One region of the Sporosarcina sp. P29 genome, then DNA from elsewhere that is predicted to be linked to it. Evidence: a T-box and tRNA genes for the amino acid it is inferred to sense, from the RefSeq annotation. Region 1 holds a T-box; the other holds one or more tRNA genes.
The links. A T-box is a leader RNA that pairs with one kind of tRNA and senses whether it is charged. The one in region 1 lies ahead of CSV68_RS11070 (valine--tRNA ligase), so its partner is inferred to be a tRNA-Val.
Positions count from the first base shown of each region.

Region 2: it encodes a tRNA-Val, which carries the amino acid that the T-box ahead of CSV68_RS11070 (valine--tRNA ligase) is inferred to sense. The anticodon was not compared.

Region 1 covers NZ_PDYX01000012.1:11,777-21,409, reverse strand. The annotation lists gene CSV68_RS11085 (hypothetical protein) at 1-134, opposite strand, end outside; gene CSV68_RS11080 (hypothetical protein) at 255-509, opposite strand; gene CSV68_RS11075 (GNAT family N-acetyltransferase) at 532-1,017, opposite strand; gene CSV68_RS11070 (valine--tRNA ligase) at 1,262-3,907, opposite strand; T-box leader at 3,961-4,179, opposite strand; gene CSV68_RS11060 (hypothetical protein) at 4,407-5,030, opposite strand; gene hemL (glutamate-1-semialdehyde 2,1-aminomutase) at 5,200-6,495, opposite strand; gene hemB (porphobilinogen synthase) at 6,497-7,477, opposite strand; gene CSV68_RS11045 (uroporphyrinogen-III synthase) at 7,474-8,238, opposite strand; gene hemC (hydroxymethylbilane synthase) at 8,231-9,160, opposite strand; gene ccsA (cytochrome c biogenesis protein CcsA) at 9,176-9,633, opposite strand, start outside.
Region 2 covers NZ_PDYX01000003.1:767-8,370, forward strand. The annotation lists gene CSV68_RS03620 (TAXI family TRAP transporter solute-binding subunit) at 235-1,236, shown strand; gene CSV68_RS03625 (DUF1850 domain-containing protein) at 1,383-1,907, shown strand; gene CSV68_RS03630 (TRAP transporter permease) at 1,897-3,933, shown strand; gene CSV68_RS17285 (hypothetical protein) at 4,317-4,466, shown strand; tRNA gene CSV68_RS03635 (tRNA-Val) at 4,651-4,723, shown strand; gene CSV68_RS03640 (RluA family pseudouridine synthase) at 4,935-5,828, shown strand; gene CSV68_RS03645 (heavy metal translocating P-type ATPase) at 6,019-7,604, shown strand, end outside.

The DNA.
Region 1 (9,633 bases):
GAAACTTCCCCTAGTTTCGATCCCTTTGTGAATTTCCCCATATCAGACCAACCGATATTACTTTTGTATACTTTGCCTTCAAATTTCAGCCAATCCGCTTTTGGGTCCAACTTTACCACCTGTTTTTTTGTCAAATACCCACCTTTGTTTTGTCCAACACTAGTGGTACAGCCAACCAATACAAATGACAAGCAGAGAAAAAGTAATAAAGTAAAGAACTTCCGCATAGTGCCCCCCAATATGTGACTTCTGCATTACATATTCATAGCGGTAAAGTAAATATACAAGATAAACAATGCTGGGATAAACGTGATAACAAATCCTAAAACTCGAATCCTTTTGCTTAACTGAAAAGCTAAGCCAACTATCCACACTACGATTAAACCAAGTATAGCAATATTATGTGTAGAATCCTCTCCCAAACCGCTAATTCCATAGCCCACTACACTGTTGATTAGCACAAATAAACCAGTAAAAATATTTATTGCAATGAACAGTATTCTATTCAACCCCATACCCCCCTTTTACTACTTACAGATTCCTAATCATTTGAATCGTTTTCAACGTATGACCGTCAAAGTTATCATCATATTCTTTAACGACCTCAAATCCTTTCGCTTCATAAAATTTCCGCCCAATCATATTGTCTTTTTCCACTTCAACTATAAGTTCTTTCAATTTCCCGAGAACTTCAATCCCCTTTTGTATAAGAGCCGAGCCGAGCCCCTTCCCTTGTCGATCAGGATAAAGATAAATAGCGCGCAGTTTGGATTTTCCATCTTCATCTACCTGTGAAAAATCAGCAAAGCCCACCACTTCATCATCAACCTCTACAACAAATAGATTAGAAGTTTGTAGACGCCTATTCATCATAGGAGTATCGTAAGCTGCATCCAAAAAGCAGTCTTGAATCGTACGAGGAATAATGCCTTCATACGTAGCATGCCAACTCTGCCTAGCAATATCTTGAACCCTCTCAATATCCTCACTTACCATCTCACGAACTAAAAAACTCATATAGCCCTCTCCTTAATAATTCATAATATTGTGATTTTAATTATACCCATCGGACTTGATGATTACTATAATGAAAATATATTTTTAAGATTTGAAGCGCCGGACGGGGCCATAAGAATGCGTCCATTGCTAAGTGTAAATCCTTACCACTCTTCGCTTCAACTTTACCACCACTAAACTACAAAAAGGCCCATTCAACAGCGTTACACTGTCGAATGGGCCTTCGATTTATTTATAACTATCTTTAAATCTCCTTCAGTTCCGCAATACGACGTTCAACCGCCGCATATTTCTCCAAATAATCCTTCTCTTTCGCACGCTCTTCCTCAACAACTGACTCAGGCGCCTTCGCAGTAAAACGTTCATTTGACAACTTGCCCTGAACCCGCTTCACTTCACCTTGCCACTTACCAAGCTCTTTCGTCAAGCGAGCCAATTCTTCCTCAATATCAATCAATCCCTCAAGTGGCAAATACAGCTCTGCCCCTGTCACGACTGCGGACATCGTCTTGCCTGGTGCATTCACCTTCACACCAATCGTCAATGTTTCTGGATTACAGAAGCGCACAAGATAATTACGGTTCTCTTCTAGTACCGCCACCGTCTTCTCGTCCTTCGCCGAAATATACAAATCAACTTTACGACTCATCGGTGTATTCACTTCCGCACGAATATTACGAACCGCTTTGATAATATCCATCAACAATTTCATATCCGAAGCACGTGACTTGTCCATCATCGTTGCATCTACTTCAGGCCACTTCGCTACTGTGATCGACTCACCTTCATGTGGAAGGTTCTGCCAGATTTCTTCAGTAATGAAAGGCATTAATGGGTGCAATAAACGCATCGTCTGATCAAGAACATGCGCAAGAACCGAACGAGTCGTTTTTTTGGCTACTTCATCTTCACCGTATAGTGGCAATTTCGCCATTTCGATATACCAGTCACAGAAATCATCCCAGATGAAGTTATATAATGCGCGGCCCATTTCACCGAACTCATAACGATCAGCTAAATTGGTTACTGATTCTATCGTTTCATTTAGGCGAGTTAAGATCCATGCATCTGCAACAGATTTCTTACCTGACAAATCGATTTCTTCATACGTCATACCATCCATATTCATTAAGGCGAAACGGGAAGCATTCCAAATTTTATTGGCAAAGTTCCAAATCGCTTCTACTTTTTCTGTAGAGTAACGTAGATCTTGTCCTGGTGAAGAACCGGTTGCTAGGAAGTAACGCAATGCGTCTGCACCGTATTGTTCGATTACGTCCATTGGATCTACACCGTTACCAAGAGATTTAGACATTTTTCGCCCGTCTTCCGCGCGTACTAATCCATGGATCAAGACATCCTTGAAGGGACGCTCTTCCGTGAATTCAAGTGCTTGGAAGATCATGCGGGACACCCAAAAGAAGATAATATCATATCCTGTAACAAGGGCATCTGTCGGGTAATATTTTTTGAACGTTTCGCTGTCAACATCTGGCCAGCCCATAGTCGAGAACGGCCATAGAGCAGATGAGAACCATGTATCCAATACATCATTGTCTTGTGTCCAGTTTTCTTCATCGGCTGGTGCTTCTTGACCCACATAGATTTCGCCTGTTGTGTTGTGATACCAAGCCGGAATTCGGTGACCCCACCATAGTTGACGAGAAATACACCAGTCGTGGACGTTTTCCATCCAGCTCAAATATGTTTTCTCGAAACGTTCAGGTACAAACGTTACTTTTTCTTCTTCATTTTTCTGAAGATTGATTGCTTGTTCAGCAAGTGGTTGCATATTGACGAACCATTGTGTAGAAAGGTAAGGTTCCACTACTGCGCCGCTTCGTTCCGAGTGTCCGACAGAGTGCATATGATCTTCAATTTCAAATAGTACATTCATCTCTTGCAAGTCTTTGACGATTTGCTTACGGCATTCGAAACGATCCATGCCTTCATACTTGCCTGCTAATTTATTCATCGTACCGTCCTCATTCATCACCAACACACGTGGTAAGTTATGACGGTTACCTATTTCAAAGTCATTCGGGTCATGCGCTGGTGTAATTTTCACTGCACCGCTTCCGAAATCCATTTCGACGTAGTCATCCGCTACGATTGGGATCTCGCGTCCCACGATCGGTAATTTGACCATCTTGCCGATCAAATGCTGATAGCGCTCGTCATCCGGGTGAACTGCAACAGCTGTATCACCAAGCATCGTTTCGGGACGTGTTGTCGCTATTTCAATCGAACCTGTGCCATCTGCCAACGGGTAGCGCATATGATAGAATGCACCTTGCACATCTTTATGGATAACCTCAATATCAGATATCGCTGTTTTCGTTGCAGGATCCCAGTTGATAATATATTCGCCACGGTAGATAAGCTTTTTCTCATACAATTTAACGAATACTTCATTTACTGCTTTTGATAATCCTTCATCTAACGTAAAACGCTCTTGTGAGTAATCGAGGGCTAGACCAAGTTTCGCCCATTGTGCGCGGATATGGCTCGCGTATTCTTCTTTCCATTTCCATGTTTCCTGTATGAATTTTTCGCGACCCAGATCATTGCGTGTTTTGCCTTCAGCACGAAGTTTTTCCTCTACTCTAGCTTGTGTCGCAATTCCAGCATGGTCCATTCCAGGCAACCACAATGCGTCATACCCTTGCATACGTTTCATGCGGATGAGCATATCTTGTAATGTTGTATCCCAAGCGTGCCCTAAGTGAAGCTTACCTGTAACGTTCGGTGGTGGTATCACAATCGTATACGGTTCTTTTTCACTCTTTACATCTGACTCAAAATACTTACCTTCCAGCCACCATTCATAACGTCCTTTTTCAACTGCTTGCGGATCGTATTTAGTCGGCATCGTCAATTCATCAGTCATTTCAGTTCCTCCTTCAAATAAAAAGGGATACAAAAAAGCCCCACTCATCCCGGTAAAAGGACGAAGGAGCTCGTGGTACCACCTTTATTTATGAACGCTAAAAAGCATTACATCTTCATGATTTGGTAACGGTCTTCACCGGATTCTGCTACTATAATTTCACAGAAACTGCTCATAGGGGACTTCCATATGTTGTTTCCAGGTACGTTCCACCAATCGCACCCTCTCTAAAGAAAACGGTTCACATGTACTTTCCTACTCTTCGCATTTATATTCATATACCCATTATTATAAGCGAAACATGTAGCGTCCGTCAACTGAATAGTAGTCTATAGAGAAAGGATGGTGAACGATGCGAAGAGGATATAATCCCTACTTGTTACCGCCATGGCTTCGAAAAACGAGATTTTATTGTAAAGGCTGTATTATTCCGTTAACCGTTTTTCAATTGATTCGGTTACTTTTAGTCCCGACCACTGGCGACTTTTTAGTATTTTGCTTACTCGCTGCTTTGTCCTTCTGCTTCTACAAAAACATTATTTGAATGGAAGATCTTTCTCGTTACATCGTCATCCATCTCGGCGATGTATAGGAGAAAGTCTTCCATTTCATTAGTTACTTGCTCTATCGCACGATCCGCATTTGCAAGAAACTCCATATGAGATGTCGATGCAGCTACGAACTCTGGCGCAGCGGGTTCTTCTTCAATAACGACCACTTCTTGTACAGGCTTATCCTGTTTCAAATGAACAGTCCACTCGAGCTTCAATCCTCCGTCTTCCTGTGTTGCAGTTTTAATATCCCGCACTTCAAGTTGCAAGTCTCCATCGAGTTCTACTGGCAGATCAACATTCAGAGGCACAGCATACTCAAAATACCCTTTATTGTTTTCTACTTCCACGTCATTAATAACTAATGCATCTTCAGTTGCCAATTCCACTTGCTTGTCTGCATCAAATACAACGTTTGCCGCGATATGATAGATCCCTTGCAAGCGGATCGCTTCCTCCGTACGCTCTTCCGTAAACCCTGGCGTCACCTTTACCTCAGCCGATTCAGCAAATGCCCCGTACTCAGCAGGGAAATAAAAAGACTCTTGCAATGTCCATTGATGCGTCGTCATTTTCGCTTCACTCCTTTTCTTAACTCAGGCTACTATATGAAGAAATGGAGGAGTTTAGAAGTGAAGTATAGTGTAGATTATAATGGAAGTAATCGTAACCCTGCCATCCCCCCTAAAATAATGGACATAAAAAAGCGCCAAGCAAATAAATTTGCCTGGCGCTTCATAATTATCGTTTTAACTTCTCAAATACCGTATGGAATGCTTCCACAGTTTTCGCAATATGCTCTTCTGTGTGTGCTGCTGACAAGAACATACCTTCGAATTGGGAAGGTGGTAAGAAAATACCTTCTTCCGCCATCAGACGGTAATATTCTGCGAACAGTTCCAAATCGGATGTTTTCGCTTTATCATAGTTATTGACGCGTTCGTCTGTAAAGAAGAAACCAATCATAGAACCTGCTCGATTGACGGTATGTGGAATATTATTAGCTTTCGCTGCTGCGCGGAAACCTTCTTCCAACTGATCGCCAAGTTTGATGAAGTGTTCGTATGTTTTCGGTGTCAACTTTCTCAACGTTTCGATACCAGCTGTCATGGCTAATGGGTTACCAGACAATGTACCCGCTTGATAAATAGTTCCCGCCGGCGCTACATGCTCCATAATCTTGCGTGAACCGCCATACGCTCCTACAGGGAGTCCGCCACCGATTACTTTACCTAGACATGTAATGTCCGGTTTGATGTTGAAATGACCTTGTGCGCATTTATAACCCACACGGAATCCAGTCATGACTTCATCAAAGATGAGTAATGAACCGTTTTCTTCGGTCAAATCACGTAAGCCTTTAAGGAAGCCGTTATCCGGTCCTACAACACCCATGTTTCCTGCAACAGGTTCTACAATAATCGCAGCAAGGTCGTCTCCGTACTCTTTAATAGCTAATTTAACACTTTCCAGGTCGTTATATGGAACCGTAAGAGTGTTTTGCGCAATCGATTCAGGCACTCCAGGGCTATCAGGTAAACCTAATGTAGCGACACCCGATCCCGCTTTAATAAGCAAAGAATCCGCATGTCCGTGATAGCAACCTTCGAATTTAAGGATTTTATTACGCTTCGTATAGCCACGTGCTAATCGAAGTGCACTCATCGTCGCTTCCGTACCTGAAGATACCATACGCACCATTTCAATGGATGGTACACGGTCGATCACAAGCTCTGCCAATTCATTTTCAAGAAGAGTAGGCGCTCCGAAACTTGTACCTGTTTCAGCTACTTTTTGAATTGCAGATACTACGTCAGGGTGTGTGTGTCCTAGGATTAGAGGACCCCAAGATAGAACATAGTCAATATATTCATTGCCATCGATATCTTTAATAATCGCACCTTTACCACTTTCCATAAAGATCGGATCCATATTGACTGATTTGAATGCACGAACTGGTGAGTTGACCCCACCCGGCATTAAATCAACGGCTTTTTTGAAAGCCTCTTTAGAGTTCGTATTTGTTTTTTGTCCCATATTACTTCTCCTCCAACCAGCGAGCAGCATCTTTTGCATGATACGTCATGATGATATCTGCGCCTGCACGCTTCATACTTGTTAACGTTTCTAATACAATTTTCTTCTCGTCTACCCAGCCATTTAACGCTGCTGCTTTAACCATTGCGTATTCCCCACTGACGTTATACGCTACGACAGGCAATAGCACATGATTCTTCACATCGCGAATGATATCTAGGTAAGACAATGCCGGCTTAACAATTAAGAAATCCGCGCCTTCAAGAATATCGGATTCCGCTTCACGCATTGCTTCCATACGATTTGCTGGATCCATTTGATACGTTTTACGATCACCAAATTGTGGTGTAGATTGCGCTGCTTCACGGAATGGACCGTAATAAGCAGAAGCATATTTAACCGCATACGACATGATCGGAATGTTTTGGAATCCTGCATCATCTAACGCTTGACGAATAACTGCCACAAAGCCGTCCATCATATTTGATGGTGCAATAATATCCGCTCCAGCTTTCGCTTGGCTGACTGCTGTCTTCGCAAGCAATACGAGACTTGCATCATTATCTACATCATTGTCATGAATAACGCCACAGTGACCGTGGTCTGTGTACTCACATAGGCAAGTATCTGCTACTACGACTAATTGTGGATGACGTTCCTTCACTGCGCGTGTTGCACGCTGAATGATTCCTTCATCGTCATACGCTTCAGAACCAGTTGCATCCTTTTCGGAAGGTATACCAAATAAAATAATAGAAGAAATACCTAACTCAACTACTTCATCTGTTTCTTTCAATAATAAATCAATTGAAAACTGATCTACTCCTGGCATAGAAGCAATTGGATTACGTACGTTCTCGCCTTCTGTAACAAAGATAGGATAAATGAAATCCGCTGCTTTAATTTCTGTCTCTCTTACCATCGCTCGAACGGTAGGATGTGTACGAAGTCTACGATGACGCTTAAATTCTATTGGATTCACTTGAATTCTCCCTTTCGTTTGGCCAGTTCATGAACTAGCTCGACTAATGTATACGTTTCAGGTTTGACGTGAACGGGCGCGCCTACTTTTAATAACGCACGTTCCGTAACATGTCCAATTGCGCAAACTGTAAAGCCGAACCACGTTGTTTTCGGCGCAATACGTGAAGAGAATACTTCAACCGCCGATGGGCTTGCGAACAAAACAGACACCTGATTTTTATGGAGTATAAAACGACTCAATTTATCTATTTCACTCGTTGCACTCTTGGTCTCATAGACTGTCCATTCCGATACATGAAACGGCAACTCTTCACGAATCAAACTGCCCGCGAGAGTGCCTTTCAAAAAGACTACATGTAATCGTTCTGACTTTTTTGGATTAAACTGTTTGACGAAAACATCTGCACTAAAAACGCTCGGAATGAAAGACACGGCAAAGCCAAGTTTATCTAACGCAGCCGCTGTTCGAGTTCCGACCGCGGCAACTTTTCCGTTGAACGTATCAGCCGTTACATTGAACCGCAACATCTTGGCGCGGAACGCAGCAACTGCCGATTGGCTCGTAAAAATGAGCCAATCAGCCTTCATTGCTTGTTGCAATTTTTGCTGATCAGCCTTCTTCTGTATTTCTCCGACTTCAATAAGCGGAATCGAAACCGGAATGCCACCGTAACTTTTCACAAGTTCGGCAGCTTCCGCAGATTTTGGTGTTCCGGTGAAAATAACCGTTTCTCCTGCTAACGGTAATGCGTTACGCATCCATATCCGCCTTCACTTTCTCGATTACTTCAGCAGCACCTTGGTCGCGTAAAATTCTACTGACTTCTTTACCGACTGCAACAGGATCTGTTCCTTTCACAGTTTCACGGAACACTTGAACTGCATCCGGAGAAGCGATGAAGCCAGTCATTTCCACTTCATTACCATCAAACGTTGCAAATCCACCGATTGGCACTTGGCAAGAACCATCCATTTCATTAAGGAATGTACGCTCAGCCTGTAGTTCAATCCAAGTATTCTTATCTGTTAATTTCGCTAGTTCATTTAGTAATTCTGTATCGTCTTCACGACATTCAATCGCTAATGCACCTTGTCCTACTGCTGGAATACAATCTTCAAGCGATAGGTGTTCTGTGACGATATTGTCATCCCAGCCCATACGCTTAAGTCCTGCTGCCGCTAAGAGAATTGCATCATATTCACCATCTTGAAGCTTACGTAGGCGTGTATCAATATTGCCGCGAATCCACTTAATTTCAATATCCGGACGTAACAGCAATAACTGTGAACTGCGACGAAGACTGGATGTACCGACAACCGCTCCGATCGGTAAGTCCATGAAACGCACATGGTCGTTTGCGATGTACGCATCACGTGGATCTACACGTTTAGGAATACAGCCGACTGTCAAACCGTCAGGAATTACCGCTGGCATATCTTTCATGCTATGTACGGCAAAATCAATTTCTTTATCAAATAAAGCTTGTTGAATTTCTTTTACAAATAACCCTTTACCGCCAACTTTTGACAACATGACGTCCAAGATTTGATCGCCTTTCGTCACAATCTCTTTTACTTCAAACTCAAAAGGTGCACCCGCCTGCTTCATTTGTTCGATGAACCACTTCGTTTGAGTTAAAGCTAGTTTACTTCTGCGTGAACCTACAATAATTTTTCTCACAAAACTCTCCCTTTCTTATATCCATAAATGAAATTGTGACAGCGTACTGCCTAAAAAGAAATTAATGACCGTTAAGAGAAATGCAAATATCGTCATCCAGGCAAACTCCACTGATTGAAGCTTTCCCTTATAATTGAAATAAATAACCGAAGAATAGATGAGTAATACTGCAAATGATCCCATAATTTTCACATCAAACGGAGACCAATCTTCAAGCGCTACATACGCCCACTGAACACCAAATAACAAACTGACGAATAAAATCGGAATACCGGTATAGATCGACATTTTCATTCCCGTCATCGTCTGATGTAAATTGGGTAGACTGGAAAAGCGCTTTCCAAACTTCTTACTTTTTAATACGTTATAGACAATCAAATATAATACCGCAAAAACAAATGCTAATGCGAACACTGCATACGAGAGGATTGCTGACGTAATGTGAACAAATAGTACTTCTGAAATGAGCGAAT
Region 2 (7,604 bases), on a different contig from region 1:
TAGTAACTCTGCCGGGTGAACCACACATCGATCCGGTCCTCTCAAGTAAATCCGAAACATTGAAAAACACCAATGGTAGATATCCGACATGCGTTAAAAGCATTATATTTCCAAGGATGAATAGCATGAATGGTACAGAGAAATAATATATTAATATTATATTGACAAGTTAAAGCGCTTTCATGGTAGAATGGTAATGTCTATGACTACAAATAGAAAAGGGGAGATGGTCACATGAAGAAAAACTCACTTCGCCTACTGGCGTTAGTTTCCATGCTCGCGCTTCTTGTGCTCGCAGCTTGCGGTAACGACGAAAAAGCTGACGGCGACAAAGGTGCAGACGGAAACAAAGAGGAAGGTAAGGCAGAGCAAGACTACAAGTTCTTGAGCTTACTTACTGGGGGAACACAAGGAACTTATTATCCACTAGGTGGATCTTTTGCTGAATTCATTACTCAAGAAACAGGCATCAAGACGACTGCTGAAGTATCTCAAGCATCTGCTGCGAATATGACAGCGCTTAAAGATGGAGACGCAAACATTGCATTCGTACAAACAGACATCGCATACTACGCTTCTAAAGGTGAAATGATGTTTGACGGAGATGTAATCGACGAGGTATCTGCTGTAGGTTCACTTTATCCTGAAACAGTTCAGTTGGTTACGTTGAAGAAAAGCAATATTAAGACATTTGAAGATCTAAAAGGCAAAAGCGTATCAATCGGTGCTCCAGGTTCTGGAACAGCTGCAAACGCTGAGCAATTACTTGAAATTCATGGTTTAGCTTTAGGCGATATCAAAGCACAAAACTTGGACTTCGGTGAGTCACAAGAAAGTCTACAAGCTGGACAAATTGACGCTGCATTCATTACAGCTGGAACTCCAACAGGTGCTGTTGAAGGTCTAAACGCTACTTCTGAAGTTTTCATTATTCCAGTAGAAGACGACAAGGCTGATGAATTAATTGAGAAATACCCATACTACGCTAAAGAAATGATTCCTGCTGGAACGTATGGTTCTGAAGTAGAGACGCCTGCAGTATCAGTAGGTGCAATGCTTGTTATGCAGAACGATATTTCTGAAGAACTTGGTTACCAGATCACAAAGGCGATTTATGAAAACGCTTCGAAAATTCAACATGCCAAAGGTGCTTTGATTAAAGCAGAAAATGGTTTGAATGGTATTGGTATTCCTGTACACCCAGGTGCACAGAAGTACTTTGACGAAGTGAACTAATAAACTGAGTTAGTTATCTGATAGGAGCACGTGGGGACGGTAAAGCGAAAGCTTTGTCCGTCCCATTCTTAATTTTTTAAAGTAATTAGCGAATTTCATACACTATTGTGCTTATTGCATGTATTGTAACAGAAAGGAATAGGCGGATGAAATCAAGAAAAATCGTTCTTCTGCTGACGTTTCTGATAGGAGTTGTAATGCTGATCACATTGTTTTATCCATATAGACAAATGATCATACTAGAAGAGGTTCGGAGCGAACAGCCAAAGGCGTATTATCTTCCATTACACGAGAGTCGACATTTTCAAATTCATTATATTCACTCCATCCATTTGTCTAATGTGAAAGAGCAATATCGCATTACCGACAATGGAAAGCTCCGTTTCGAATTTATGCAGTATGAAGATGTAGCCATCGGATTACCAGGTTATGCAGAAGAAGGCGAAGTACTGCAAGTTGAAGATGGTGTTTATACGCTTACATTCGAAAACCGCGTGATAGATTCGTTTGTTCTCTATATAGGTAGGGTGAATGCAGATCTGTCTTTGCGATATGAGCAACAAGATTATCATCTGAAAGAATTTCTTCAAAAGGGTCATTCTTATGAATTCCATGTGGCAAAGGTATCAAATTATAAGATGTTAAAAGGAGTCAGATTAAATGGAAAATAATAAAGACCGGGAAAAAGATATTCCCGCCATTTCCGATGAAGAAATGGGTACGCTTTCTGAACAAGAACAACTTGAAATTCTTCAAAAGTACGACCCAGAATCCAATACGAGAGATTTGAAAGGCTTATTTGGCAAGATTGTATTTTTCGGTTTGTTGGCATTTTCAATTTTTCAGTTATATACCGCGATTGGTAAACCATTTACAGCTCAAATTCAGCGATCTATTCACTTAGGTTTTGCTTTATCACTTATATTCCTCATGTTCCCTGCTAGAAAAAAGATCGGTGTGCGCCGCGACAAAGTACCGTTTTATGATATTATTTTATCTTTATTGGCGATAGCAGTTGGTTTATACTGGCCACTATTTATCAACGAACTAGTATTTCGTGTAGGGCGAGTATCTGATCTCGATTTAATTATCGGTATTTTAGCGGTACTACTAACATTAGAAGCAGCGAGACGGGCGGTAGGAATGCCAATCACCATCATCTCAGTTGTGTTTCTGGCTTATGCATTCTTCGGGCCTTATTTCCCAGGGTTCCTTGCACATAGAGGACAAAGCGTGGAAAATCTCGTTCAATTAATGTTCTTTACAACGGACGGGATCCTCGGTACGCCGATTAGTGTATCTGCCACCTTCATATTCGTCTTCCTTTTGTTCGGGGCGTTCTTAGTGAAGACGGGCGTAGGTAACTACTTCAATGACTTAGCTGTAGTATTGGCAGGTCGTTTGACTGGTGGACCTGCAAAAGTCGCAATATTCTCAAGTGCGTTGCAAGGTACTATTTCAGGTAGTTCTGTAGCCAACGTTGTAGGATCCGGTTCATACACGATTCCTATGATGAAGAAGCTAGGTTATCGTAAGGAATTCGCAGGTGGAGTCGAGGCAGCTGCCTCTACAGGTGGACAGATTATGCCGCCGATTATGGGAGCCGCTGCATTCCTAATGGTTGAATTTATCGGCGGTGTAACGTATTGGGAAATTGCCAAAGCGGCCGCTATCCCGGCGCTACTGTACTTCACTGGAATTTGGATTATGACTCATTTCGAAGCAAAGCGTGTTGGTTTGAAAGGATTGGATGCATCCCAGATTCCGAACCGCAAAGAAACGCTGAAAAAGATTTATTTATTACTACCGATTTTAGGCATTATCGTCTTCTTGTTGATAGGTATTCCAACAATGAAAGCAGCATTACTCGGTATCGTACTGACTATCGCTGTGAGTGCAATTAGTAAGGAAACAAGAATTGGATTTAAAGATATGATTGACGCGTTAGTAGACGGTGCTCGTACAGCATTGGCTGTAGCAGCGGCGACTGCCTGTGCGGGTATTATTGTCGGGGTTGTGGTTAAGACGGGTCTTGGACTTAGCTTGGCAACAGGCTTGATCTCAGCTGCTGGTGGTAACGTTTTGCTGACATTAATTTTCACAATGTTCGCAGCTATCATTTTGGGCATGGGTTCTCCAACGACGGCAAACTATGTTATTACGTCTACAATTGCAGCGCCTGCCATCATTACATTATTAATGCTAGATGAGCCTACAGGTGCAGCTGTGCCGATTGTAGTGGCAGTATCTGCACACTTATTCGTATTTTACTTTGGTATTATTGCGGATATCACGCCGCCTGTTGCATTGGCTGCCTTTGCTGCTTCAGGTATTTCGGGTGGAGATCCGATCAAGACAGGTATTACTTCTGCCAAACTGGCAATTGCCGCCTTCATTATTCCGTATATGTTCGTCTTTAATCCGGCAATGCTGATGCTCGACTCGAGTGTAACGGAGATTGTATGGGTGACGTTGACTGCCATTGTCGGTATGGTTGCCATCGGGGCAGGCATAATTGGTTATTGGTATCGTAAACTGAACTGGATTATGCGAATTATAACGTTAGGTACAGGCATGTTGTTGATCTATCCAGAAACGATGACAGATATCATCGGTTTAGTTTTATTCATCATCTTACTGGCGTTCCAGTGGATGGGGAATAAGAAAAATAATTCACCTAAATTAGCTTCTAATTAAATTACTTTTAAAAGACTTGTCGGCTTGAAATAAAGCTTGCAAGTCTTTTTATTTTATTTAGGATAAGAATTTTCGAAATCAACCTCTGTATTTTTGCGTTTTACTAGTCTGATTGAGTGAAAAGAACTAGATTAGATGGAATTTTCAATAAAGGACGAGACTAGTATAGACAAGGCTTTTACTGGAATGTGATTTGTGAAACACATGATAAAATAAAAGTCAAGAAGCCGAAGGACTAGAAATCCCTCGAACTAATTTGGACTAATTACGCAGTTTTACCATCGCGAGTTATGTATATACTACATGTAAGCGAATCAGTCATAACGAATAAAATATAGAGGTCGGTACAGAAACCAATCAAATCGAAAAGGAGAGAAAATACTATGAATACACAAGAAACATGGTGGGAAAACGTGTTTGAAGGGCATTTGGCACATGGCTTTAACAAAGAACGGATGAGTGAGCTGGATCATGAAGAGTTTTTATATTTTGAGAATGAACCAATAGAAGAACAAGTAAACCCCATGCAGTAAATGAAAGGAGAAGCGGCCCTGAATAATGTAACGAAATTCCATGAAAATCGGTAGTTTTTCTGATGGTATAGAAAAATTATCGATTTTTAATTTCTTTGTTTACAACCAGGATAGATAATGCTATTATAGTATTTGTGCTTGAGAGCCTAACTGGCTTACTTAAAATGCACATCCTAGTAAAATCGATTCCGTAGCTCAGCTGGGAGAGCGCCACCTTGACAGGGTGGAGGTCGCTGGTTCGAGCCCAGTCGGAGTCATAGGTGCCAAACCTAAGTTATTTACCGTAGGAACACGGTTTATAACAATAAACAGTCCTATTAGACCGAATGTCTAGGGGCTGTTTTTTTATGTCTAGATTTCAAATGAAGTTTTCATTACAATCAAATGATAGTACATACACTCACCAGTCATGCGGTGTATACTTATAGTGCGAATATTTATTTAGATAGGCAGGAGGAGTCATATACAATGAAGAGAAAACAGGTAACATCTAATGTAAAAGAATATACAGTGGAAGAACAGATAGAATTATTGCCGTATTTATTGAAGGTTATGTCAAAAAGCAGTAGGAATTCGGTGAAGTCCATTCTTACACGTGGCCAAGTTATGGTGGATGGTCAGATGACAACAAAACATAATCAGTCGTTAGCGCCTGGACAAAAGGTTGAAATACAAAGCAACAAAGCGGCTATAAACGTCTCGAAATTAGTAGGTGTATCTATTCTGCATGAGGATGACGATATCATCGTGATCAATAAAGAGGCAGGCGTTCTTTCTGTAGCTTCTGAAAAAGAAAAAGATCAGACAGCCTATCGAGAAATTACAAAGTACGTCAAGAGAAGTCATCCTGAAAATCGTATTTTTGTCGTGCACCGTCTTGATCGAGATACATCGGGCGTAATGATGTTTGCCAAAAATGAAGAAACGCAGCAAGCATTGCAAAGTACATGGAATGAATCGGTAAAGGAACGTTTATATACTGCACTTGTCGAAGGGAAAGTACGAACTGAATCAGGAACTATTTCTTCTTGGTTAACGGAAAATAGTGCATTCAGAGTCTATTCAAACCCTACCGACAATGGCGGACAGCACGCGATTACACATTATAGAAGAGTACAAGCAAATAAGGATTGTTCATTGCTGGAGGTTCTTTTGGAAACAGGTCGAAAAAATCAAATTCGTGTACATATGGAAGAATTGGGACACCCAGTTATAGGGGACAAAAAGTATGGTGCTACAGGCAACCCGTTGCGCAGAGTGGGACTTCATGCAACCGCATTGTCTTTTCTACATCCACGTACAGGGGAACTAGTTCGATTTGAAGCAGAAGTACCTCAGATCTTCGTTACGCGTTCAAAATAATACATCATGTATTTTGCAGTTCCTTGGAATCTCTAAGGAACTGCTTTTTCATGTCATTTCATTCAAATGAATGTTTGAATGATTGAATTGACAAAATATCTGGAATTGCATATACTAAAGCTAATCAATCAAATGAACGATTGAATGATGGAAACGTTAAAATGAACGATTTTTTGAGAGGACTGATCACATGGCTTCTGAGAAAAATGTCTATCGCCTGCAAAATTTGTCGTGCACAAGTTGTGCCGCGAAATTCGAGAAAAATGTTCGGCAGATTGATTCTGTTGAAGATGTACAGCTGAACTTTGGTGCATCCAAATTAACGGTTGCAGGAGAGGCCTCTATTTTACAATTAGAAGAAGCGGGTGCGTTTGACGGTATAAAGGTATTCCCTGAAAAGCAGCGGATTATTAAACAGCATACCCCTTTTTGGAAAAAACGTGAAAATCAAACGACTATTGCTTCGTTAGTTTTACTAGTAGCAGGGTATGCAGTATCTACCGCGAATGGTGCTAATAACTGGCTGTCGATTGCTTTGTTTCTCTCTGCCATATTAATCGGCGGATTCAGTTTAATGAAGGAAGGATTAACGAATCTTTTTAAACTTGAATTTGATATGTCTACATTAATGACAATCGCAGTGATCGGAGCTGCACTCATTGGTGATTGGGCAGAAGGCGCGGTTGTAGTCTTCCTGTTCTCCGTCAGTGAAGCATTAGAAAGTTACTCAATCGATAAAGCGAGAAATTCCATTACGTCTCTAATTGAAATCGCTCCCACTACAGCGATTGTACTTCGTGGTACGAATGAATTTGAAGTAGATGTGGAAGATTTACGAATTAATGATGTGATTTTGATTAAACCGGGACAAAAGATTGCGATGGACGGTGAAGTCATTCAAGGGGACTCATCTGTTAACCAGGCAGCAATCACAGGTGAGTCTGTGCCTGTCCATAAAGTACTAGGAGACGAAGTGTTTGCTGGAACGTTGAATGAAGAAGGTGTAATGCAAGTTCGTGTTACAAAGCTTGCTGAAGACACGACAATTGCCAAAATCATTCATTTAGTCGAAGAAGCACAGGCAGAAAAAGCACCGACACAGCAATTTGTCGATCGTTTTGCGAGATACTATACACCAGCCATTTTAGGTATTTCTTTACTGATCATGATCATACCGCCACTTTTACTCGGTGGAGTATGGGGTGACTGGTTCTACAAAGGTCTTGTCGTATTAGTAGTCGGCTGTCCGTGTGCATTAGTCATTTCAACACCTATAGCCATCGTTACCGCGATTGGTAACGCTGCACGTAATGGTGTGTTAATCAAGGGTGGCATTCATTTAGAAGAGACCGGACAAATTAAAGTCGTGGCGTTCGATAAAACAGGGACGCTAACTGAAGGGCGTCCGGAAGTAACTGATGTCGTGACGGTGTCCACATTAACTGAAGATCAAGTATTGCAACAAGCTGCTTCAATCGAGAAGTACTCCCAACATCCATTAGCCTCATCGATTATGCGAGCGGCAGAGAAATTACCACTAGGATTGCTAGCAGTGGAACAATTCCAATCGATTACAGGCAAAGGTGCAAAAGCTATGATTGGAGAGCACTTGGTGCATGTGGGAAGTCCGAATTTATTCAGAGAAATGAATACAGTCGAAGCATCAATTGAACAGCAGATTCTTACATTGCAGAAACAAGGCAAAACCGTCATGCTCGTCTGGTCTGAAGCAGGACTAGAAGGAATCATAGCAGTAGCTGATCAAGTCCGTAAAAG